2 regions of the Saccharococcus sp. Marseille-Q5394 genome follow, and region 1 is predicted to be linked to the other one. Evidence: predicted binding sites of a transcription regulator. Region 1 holds the regulator's gene; the other holds the start of a gene.
The links. Region 1 encodes LexA, which represses DNA repair genes until DNA is damaged. Its sites were predicted from a motif close to CGAACATATGTTCG; they were not measured.

Region 1 (4,431 bases):
TTCAATTCCTCCATTGGCAAACCGTAGCCGCTCAAGTGAAGCAGGCTATATAACAGCATGGAGCCGTGACCTGCAGAGAGGACAAACCGATCGCGGTTGAACCATTCAGGATTGGAAGGATTATGATGCATATGCTTCGTCCATAGGGTGTAAGCCATCGGAGCTGCTCCCATTGGCAATCCCGGGTGGCCGGAATTCGCCTTTTCGATTGCATCGATAGATAACGTCCTAATCGTATTAATTGCTAATTGGTCAATCTTTTCGGTCATTCAGAACATCCTTTCCCGTGCTTTATCTTGTAGTTGCAATTGTTATAGCATCTATAGTGTAGTCAATAAATAGATGAAATACAATCCATCCTATGTTTGGTTATTCAGTTCAGGAACTTCTTGTTTCGAGCATCTTTCACTTTTTCCGGGGTGACGTCGTTACCTTCGGGATCGATCACTTTGACGTTTTCGATTGTGTCGCGCATGGACGAACGGAATGTTTCCAGGTATTCTTTGCGTAGTTGTGTTTGTTCTTTTGCTTCTTCGATTGATAGGCCGATTGTTTTTGACTTTTTGGATAGTTCGTTGATACGTTTAATTTTATCTTGGGATAACATAAAATTCCTCCAGTTGTATTGTCCATCACTCAATTGTACAATGGATTTCCGTTTTTCCAGGCGGACGCTTTCCAATCGAACAGCGAAGTGTTCGATTTGCCGTATTTCTGCACTTTTTGCAGAAATTAAGGCAGCCTAGCACTTCAATCCTTATAGCCATAATACTAATAACAATATTACCATTAACAATTGAAGTGGAACTCATTAAAACTCTACTTTGAAGGTATACAAAAAGAGCAGGAAGTGCAACTAATCACCCTTCCTGCTCTGTTTCATATTCTTTATATCTGCGATGGACCGTTGCTTTGCTTACGTTATGGCCGAGGCCTTTCAATATGCCGGCGATTTCTTCGAAGGTCAGGCCTTTTTGGCGTAAGGACACGATTTCACTGATTGGGACTTCAATCCGTTCGCGTCCTTCTAGATTCCCTTTGTTTTTCAAGTTCCGTTCTGGTTTGTAACCGTCGCGGACTGCCCGCTTCATGCCTCTACGGATTTTGGCGTTGTGCAATTTGCGTTGGTACTCTTCTACAATTGCCAGTATTTCCAGCAGCATTGTGTCCATCTCATTTAACTTCAACGCGCCGCTATCGTGGTTTGTAATGACTGCAGTATTCGTTTTGGCAAGAAGGTGAAGGATAGCGACCCTTGCGTTCCCCCTCCCTAGTCTTGTTTCATCTTGTACGAGTACCGCGTCTATCTTTTCATCACGGACGCAGTCCAGTAAGTCGAGCAATCCCTCTCGATCCATATCGTAGCCGCTATGTTTTTCCTTGAATATATGTATAGGCTTCAGCCCTAGCTCGTCCGCAAGCCGCTTCAGTTCTTCTTCCTGCCTGGACAAGGAGGCGACTTGAGAGTCTTTTTCCGTACTGACACGGCAATATAAGACACAGGTCTGCATTTTCTCTGTCATCATTAGTCTCCTGCCAATTCTGTCATCATTGGATCAGGTATTGCTGAATCAACTTTAGGCAATTTCAATATTTCTCCTGATTTGATCATAGTGGATTGCATGCCATTCAATTCCATTACTTTCGCTATCCATTTCTCCGAATGTTCATCGGAAGAATAGTCTATCGCCAATCCCCAAAGTGTATCGCCTTCTGTTATTGTTACTTCAACGAATGAAGTAGAGGCTGATTTAACTTCTTTCAAGACACCTACGAGTGTAAATGCAGTGCAAAGGAAAATAATTAATAGAATGAAGCCATATTTTTGAATGAAAGTCATTAAAAACCCCTCCAAGAATGTTTGTTCGGAATACCTGTTCCCATTATAGGACAGGTTTTTTTAGAAGTCAATCAAATCTTCGAACCTTTGTTTGCCAATCACCCGAACACCTGTTATACTCTCTTTAAGAAACAATTGTGGTGGCGGACCTTTGTTCGCACAATTGCTTATCATTGATTCTATTAATTGGAGGGGTGGAATAATGAAGAAAATTTCAAAGAGACAGCAGGATATCCTTACGTTTATCAAAGATGAAGTGAAGCTGAAAGGGTACCCGCCTTCCGTTCGTGAAATCGGAGAAGCTGTTGGACTAGCATCCAGTTCTACCGTGCATGGTCATCTGGCCAGATTGGAAAGTAAAGGTTACATTCGGAGGGATCCGACAAAACCGAGAGCAATCGAGGTGCTGGATCCCGAGGGTCTGACTGCACTGAAATCGGGAGTTGTCCACGTTCCGCTTGTCGGAAAGGTAACCGCCGGCTTGCCGATCACTGCAATTGAAAATATTGAAGAATACTTTCCTTTGCCGGATACGTACGGCACATCTGACGATAAATTGTTCATGCTTGAGATTGTCGGAGATAGTATGATAGAAGCCGGAATTCTGAATGGGGATTATGTTGTCGTCAAACAGCAGCACACTGCCCATAATGGTGAAATTGTCGTTGCCATGACAGAAGAGGATGAAGCAACAGTGAAACGCTTCTTTAAAGAGAAGGATTATTTCCGTTTGCAACCGGAAAACGAGTCGATGGAGCCAATCATCGTCAATTCTGTTTCCATCCTTGGAAAAGTAGTCGGCGTTTATCGCCAGATTCATTAATTACCATTCAGCAATTAAAAATAGAGGATGACCCTGTCGACCTGAATCGACTAGGATCATCCTCTTTTCATTTTAATTTTCCACCCTATAGTCTTTCAGCAGGTTATCCATGGAGGACATAACTGCCGCCTTAACATGTTCATATGTCAATCCGCCTTGTACATAAGCCGTATACGGCGGACGAATCGGACCGTCTGCTGTTAGTTCGATGCTAGAACCCTGTATGAATGTCCCGGCAGCCATTATCACATCATCCGAATAGCCCGGCATATACGATGGTTCTGGCGCATAATGCGCATTTATCGGCGAGTTCTCCTGGATGGTCCTACAAAATGCGATCATCTGCTCAGCATTGCTGAAATTGACGGATTGTATCAAATCGGTCCGCGCAGCTGAATAATGCGGAGTCGTATCAAATCCGAAGCTTTCCAAGAATGCCGCTGTGAAGAGAGCGCCTTTCACAGCTTGGCTGACGACGTGTGGCGCAATGAAAAAGCCTTGGTACATTTCCAATAGCGTATCAAGGGAGGCACCCGCTTCTGCACCGATGCCAGGAGATGTCATGCGATAAGCGCATTTTTTCACAAGATCGGCACGTCCTGCGATATATCCTCCGGTCCTTGCAAGTCCCCCGCCGGGATTTTTTATGAGTGAGCCCGCCATCAGATCGGCCCCAACTTCAACCGGCTCTTTCGTTTCCACGAATTCCCCGTAGCAATTATCGACAAATACGATAAGGTCCGGGTTAATCGATTTGACAAAGCGTACCATTTCCCCGATTTGTTCAATTTGGAAGGAAGGACGGTCCGAATATCCTTTTGAACGCTGTATGCCAATCATTTTCGTCTTGTTATGGATATTCTTCCTCACTTCTTCAAAATCGACTGCGCCATCTTCCTTCAAATCAACGTGCTTGTAAGTGATTCCATAATCTATAAGTGATCCTGTATCCTCTCCGTTTCCGGACACTATTGATTCCAGTGTGTCATAAGGTTTGCCTGTAATATAAAGGAGTTCATCCCCCGGTCGAAGTACTCCGAACAGGCTCAGTGAGATGGCATGGGTGCCGGAGATGATCTGGTTACGTACGAGACATGCTTCCGCGCCAAAAGTGTCTGCATAGACTTGTTCCAGTACATCCCGGCCGCTATCGTCATATCCGTATCCAGTCGAGCCGGTTAGATGAAAGTCGCTCACCATGTTTTTCCGGAAAGCTGCCAGCACCTTCCGTTGATTGTAAAATGCCGCCTTTTCAACTTCTTTAAAATATGGGGCAAGTTTTTGTTCAGCGGCTTCTGCCTTAGTTTCGATTTCCGAAGCAAATTCATGTATCATCATTTCATTTCCTCATTCCTACAAATAGTCACTATAATATCTTATCAGTCTGTCTGGATTGGTCAATGGAAAATGACCGGAATTGGCAAAGCCTCTATTTTGATATACTATATGAAGTGTTTGGAGCAAGGAGGAACATCATTGGCTTGGGAAGTATTCAGTTTTATCGGCACTGCGGCTTTTGCCATTTCGGGAGCTCTAATTGCACAGGAAGAGAAATATGATATTTTCGGAGTCTATATATTAGGGATGGTAACAGCGTTCGGCGGAGGGGCTATCCGGAATGTACTTCTTGGGTTGCCTGCTTCTGTTCTATGGAGTCAAAATTTCCTCTTCATCGTCGCATCGGTTTTAATAACGTTCATTTTCTTTTTTTCAAAGACGATCATTAATCATTGGAATCGGTGGGGCACTTATTTTGACGCCATTGGAT
Region 2 (4,431 bases), 160 kb from region 1:
GATGAGTGTACGGGTTTCCGGATTCATCGTCGTATCCCATAATTGATCGGCATTCATCTCACCGAGTCCTTTGTATCGCTGCAACATATAGCCTCGGCCGATTTTTTTGATCGCATCGTCAAGATTGGCTTCCGTCCACGCGTACTCGACTTGCTCCTTCTTGCCAGCCCCTTTTGAGACTTTGTAAAGCGGCGGTAGTGCAATAAACACTTTCCCTGCCTCAATCAATGGCTTCATATATCGATAGAAGAACGTCAGGAGAAGCACTTGGATATGCGCCCCATCGGTATCTGCGTCTGTCATGATGATTACTTTGTCGTAAGCGATATCATCGATTTGAAAATCAGCGCCGACTCCTCCGCCGATTGCATGAATGATTGTATTGATCTCTTCGTTTTTCATTATATCTTCCAATTTGGCTTTTTCGGTATTGATAACTTTACCGCGCAGAGGCAAGATTGCCTGAAACGTCCTGTCTCGACCTTGCTTGGCTGAACCACCGGCGGAATCCCCTTCGACAAGGTACAGCTCATTTTTCGCAGCATTCCTCGACTGTGCCGGTGTCAGCTTTCCTGTAAGCAGAGTATCCGAACGGCGTCGTTTTTTTCCAGAACGCGCATCTTCACGGGCCTTCCGGGCAGCCTCCCTTGCCTGTTGAGCACGGATTGCTTTTCGGATCAGGTTACCGCTGAGCTCCGCATTCTCCTCCAAAAAGTACAGGAGTTGCTGGGAGATGATTGCATCAGTTGCCGCCCTTGCTTCACTCGTCCCCAATTTCCCCTTTGTCTGACCTTCAAATTGGAGAATCTCTTCAGGAATCCTGACCGATATGATTGCGGATATCCCTTCCCGAATATCGGAGCCATCGAGGTTTTTATCTTTTTCCTTCAATATGCCGGTTTTCCTCGCATACTCATTAAATACACGGGTCATTGCGGTTTTTGCACCTGTTTCATGTGTACCGCCATCTTTTGTCCGTACATTATTGACGAAAGAAAGTATCGTTTCAGAATAGCCATCGCTGAATTGAAATGCAAATTCCACTTCAATCTCTTCAGACACCCCTTCAAGGTATGCGACATCATGAAGAACATCCTTCTCTTCATTCAAATAGGAGATGAATGCTTCGATGCCTGTTTCGTAATGGAAGACATCATGCTTTTCAGTTCCTTCTTCCTTTAGGTCGATTTTTAAGCCTTTCAGGAGGAAGGCGGATTCCCGTAGACGTTCCGACAATAATTCATATTGATATTTGATTGTTGAGAAAATCGTCGGATCGGGTTTGAAATGGATCAATGTCCCTTTCTCACGTGACGAACCGATTTCTTCTAGTGTAGTGACAGGCTTTCCGCCATTTTCAAACCGTTGCCTGAATTTTTTTCCATCACGAAAAATCGTCACTTCCAGCCACTCGGAGAGGGCATTGACGACAGAAGCGCCTACGCCATGTAGACCGCCACTTGTCTTATAACCACCTTGCCCAAACTTTCCGCCAGCGTGAAGGACGGTCAAAATTACTTCCGTCGTCGGCTTTCCCGTCTTATGCATCCCTGTCGGCATTCCGCGTCCGTAGTCGCGTACACCTATGCTGCCATCTTTGTGTATCGTAACGTCAATTTCCGAACCGTGTCCGGCTAGTGCTTCATCAACTGCGTTATCGACGATCTCATAGACTAGATGATGAAGTCCCCTGGAATCTGTGGAACCGATATACATTCCCGGACGTTTCCGTACTGCATCAAGGCCTTCCAGCACTTGAATCGAATCATCATCATATGTGTAAATTTCTTCTTTCTTCGTCAAATCGCAACCCCCATCAAACGAATGTTCTCTTTCTCTTTGTATACTATCGTATCGCTTCCTGTAAAGCTTGTCAAATCAACGTTTCAGGAAGCTTGCTCAATTAATTGTATAGAATAAACCGGCTGATTGCAATGAGATGAGGAAAATCTAGACAATCGGCTGACTTTCAGAACTTCATACATTCCATTGTCGGCATTCATCTGTTCTGCTAAACTTGAAACACATAACTATTCAATAATGGTAAAGGGGAGCGTCATGGAAATTATCATTCTTATACTAATCGCTTATGTACTCGGCTCCATCCCATCTGCATTATGGATCGGCAAATTGTTCTACAATACGGATGTGAGGCAGCATGGCAGCGGAAACCTCGGTGCCACGAATACGTTCAGGGTTCTAGGAAAAACTGCGGGAATGCTCGTCACAATTATTGATATTTTGAAGGGGACGGCTGCTGTGTTGCTTCCCCTACTACCTTATTTCAGTTCAGCAGGTATTCATCCACTTCTTCTTGGGGTTTTCGCTGTTATCGGCCATATGTTCCCTGTCTTTGCGAAATTCAAAGGAGGCAAGGCCGTTGCCACTTCGGGCGGTGTTTTGCTGGGCTATAACTGGCCGATTTTCATCATCGTCCTTCTTACATTCCTCATCGCTTTGAAGATAACGAAAATGGTATCTCTATCGTCCATGATCGTGGCGGTTGTCGGTTTCATTTACTGTATTGCCTTCTATTTATGGTCTGGCGATTTCTATTTAATGATCATTGTCGGTTTAATGGGGGTATTCATCTTCTACAGGCACCGGGCGAACATCGCCAGGATCAAAGCGGGAACCGAGTCTAAAGTGAAGTGGTTGTAATACAATGGAAGCAGCAACCGAAAGGCGGGATACTGAAATGAAAATCGTTTTGTCGGATGATGCGCGAAAATGGTTTGAAGAAGAGATGGTAGCTCAAACAGGCGATTATATAAAATTTTTCGCTCGTTATGGCGGGTCCAGTTCGTTGCATGAAGGTTTTTCGCTCGGAGTTATGAAAGAAGTGCCTGACGAATTGGCGGTCGAGACGGAAAGAGACGGAGTGCATTTTTATATTGAACAAAGGGACTACTGGTTTTTCGATGAACATGACCTTCATGTAGATGTTGATTCGCATTTGAATGAGCTCGTTTATACGTATGAAAAAGCGTGATGGCACTAGCCGCACGCTTTTTTTATTCCTCGAATTCCCAATTTCGGGCTGTAATCTATTTGTAAAGAAACCCGTTCAGTCTTCTGCTGGCTTGCAATCTCGCAAACCTCCAATTCTAAAGGTAAATATTGCCTCAAATCTACCCCGTTATTCCATGCTACGATCATTCTCAGGTAAGACATTACTAATCTCAGGAGGCAAAACATGAAACGCAAACTACTTTCAGCAGCATTAATCACGTGCGTCAGCGTCAGCTCTTTGGCAATTCCCTCATACGATCAATCTCAAACAGTCTCTGCCGCCACGGTAACTTCTCAAACATCGCAACAGGCTGTGGCAGCCAAAGCGGAGCAATTGATACAAACCGCAAAAAGCTTAATCGGAAAATCGACATACAGTACGGCAGTCTATAAGCCTACTTATCCGTACAAGTTTTCTTGCGCCACTTTCCTCATGTACATATTTGAGAAAAACGGTGTCGACTTGGCGACATACAATGAAGATTATATGATGCAGCAAGGCACTCCGGTTGCAAAAGGGCAATGGCAAAAAGGTGATCTCCTCTTCTTCAGTAGTAAGGCATCGAAGATCCCAGATCATGTCGCTATGTATATCGGAAATAACAAGGTCATCCACATGGCGGATTCCAAACAGAATATAATCATTTCCGACTTGACTGACAAGCCTTACTATACGGAAAACTATATCGGTGCACGCCGCGTGCTCCCTAGTTTGATGTCAGCCAATCCTGCAACGAAAGGCGATAAAATCGTCAGCTTTGCCTATGATTTGAAAGATACGGCGACAATAGGTTCCGTGAACAACGAAAGCACTAAAAAGTTCACAAGCACAGGTTTCGTCAACCATGTATACAAAAACAACGGCATCACATTGAATGCTTCCAATTTAAAAAACCTTCAAAGCAAGGGGGCAACCGTTTCCAAAGCCAACTTGAAGAAAGGCGATCTTGTTTTCTTCAATAGCGTGAAAGGATCAACGAATCCTAGCCTGGTTGCCATTTATGCAGGCGATCATCGTCTCATCCTCCCGAATTCGGGCGGTGTTGTTACAAGGGTTATGCTCGTGGATTATTATAAAGATCATTATATTACGGCAAAAAGGGTCTTCACGGACAATACGACTGTGGCGCCTTCCGTATCCAAGCAGTCAACCACAACTACTACAACATCTGCGGACAAGCTTGTCAACTTCGCACAAAGCCTTACGAATAAAGCGAAATTCGGTTATGGATATAATGAGAGTACATTGACATTCACAGGAGCCGGTTTCACTTATTATGTATATAAAAAGCAAGGAATTGATTTGAAAAGCAAGATGGCCAGCCAGCAATCCCAAATCGGGACTGCGGTACTGAAATCCAATCTTAAAAAAGGAGATCTTCTCTTTTTCTCTTTGGATAATAAAAGAACTCGTATTAA

Region 2: parE (DNA topoisomerase IV subunit B) is a predicted target of LexA. The motif match lies at 1,818-1,831, and genes of this name have one in related genera.

Annotation. Positions count from the first base shown of each region.
Region 1 covers NZ_CAMPPQ010000001.1:287,473-291,903, reverse strand. The annotation lists gene tkt (transketolase) at 1-269, opposite strand, end outside; gene OC538_RS01420 (DUF896 domain-containing protein) at 374-607, opposite strand; gene OC538_RS01415 (recombinase family protein) at 861-1,523, opposite strand; gene OC538_RS01410 (LysM peptidoglycan-binding domain-containing protein) at 1,526-1,840, opposite strand; gene lexA (transcriptional repressor LexA) at 2,043-2,663, shown strand; gene OC538_RS01400 (aminotransferase class I/II-fold pyridoxal phosphate-dependent enzyme) at 2,736-4,001, opposite strand; gene OC538_RS01395 (trimeric intracellular cation channel family protein) at 4,140-4,431, shown strand, end outside.
Region 2 covers NZ_CAMPPQ010000001.1:448,996-453,426, reverse strand. The annotation lists gene parE (DNA topoisomerase IV subunit B) at 1-1,803, opposite strand, end outside; gene plsY (glycerol-3-phosphate 1-O-acyltransferase PlsY) at 2,059-2,661, shown strand; gene OC538_RS02240 (HesB/YadR/YfhF family protein) at 2,699-2,992, shown strand; gene OC538_RS02235 (C40 family peptidase) at 3,197-4,431, shown strand, end outside.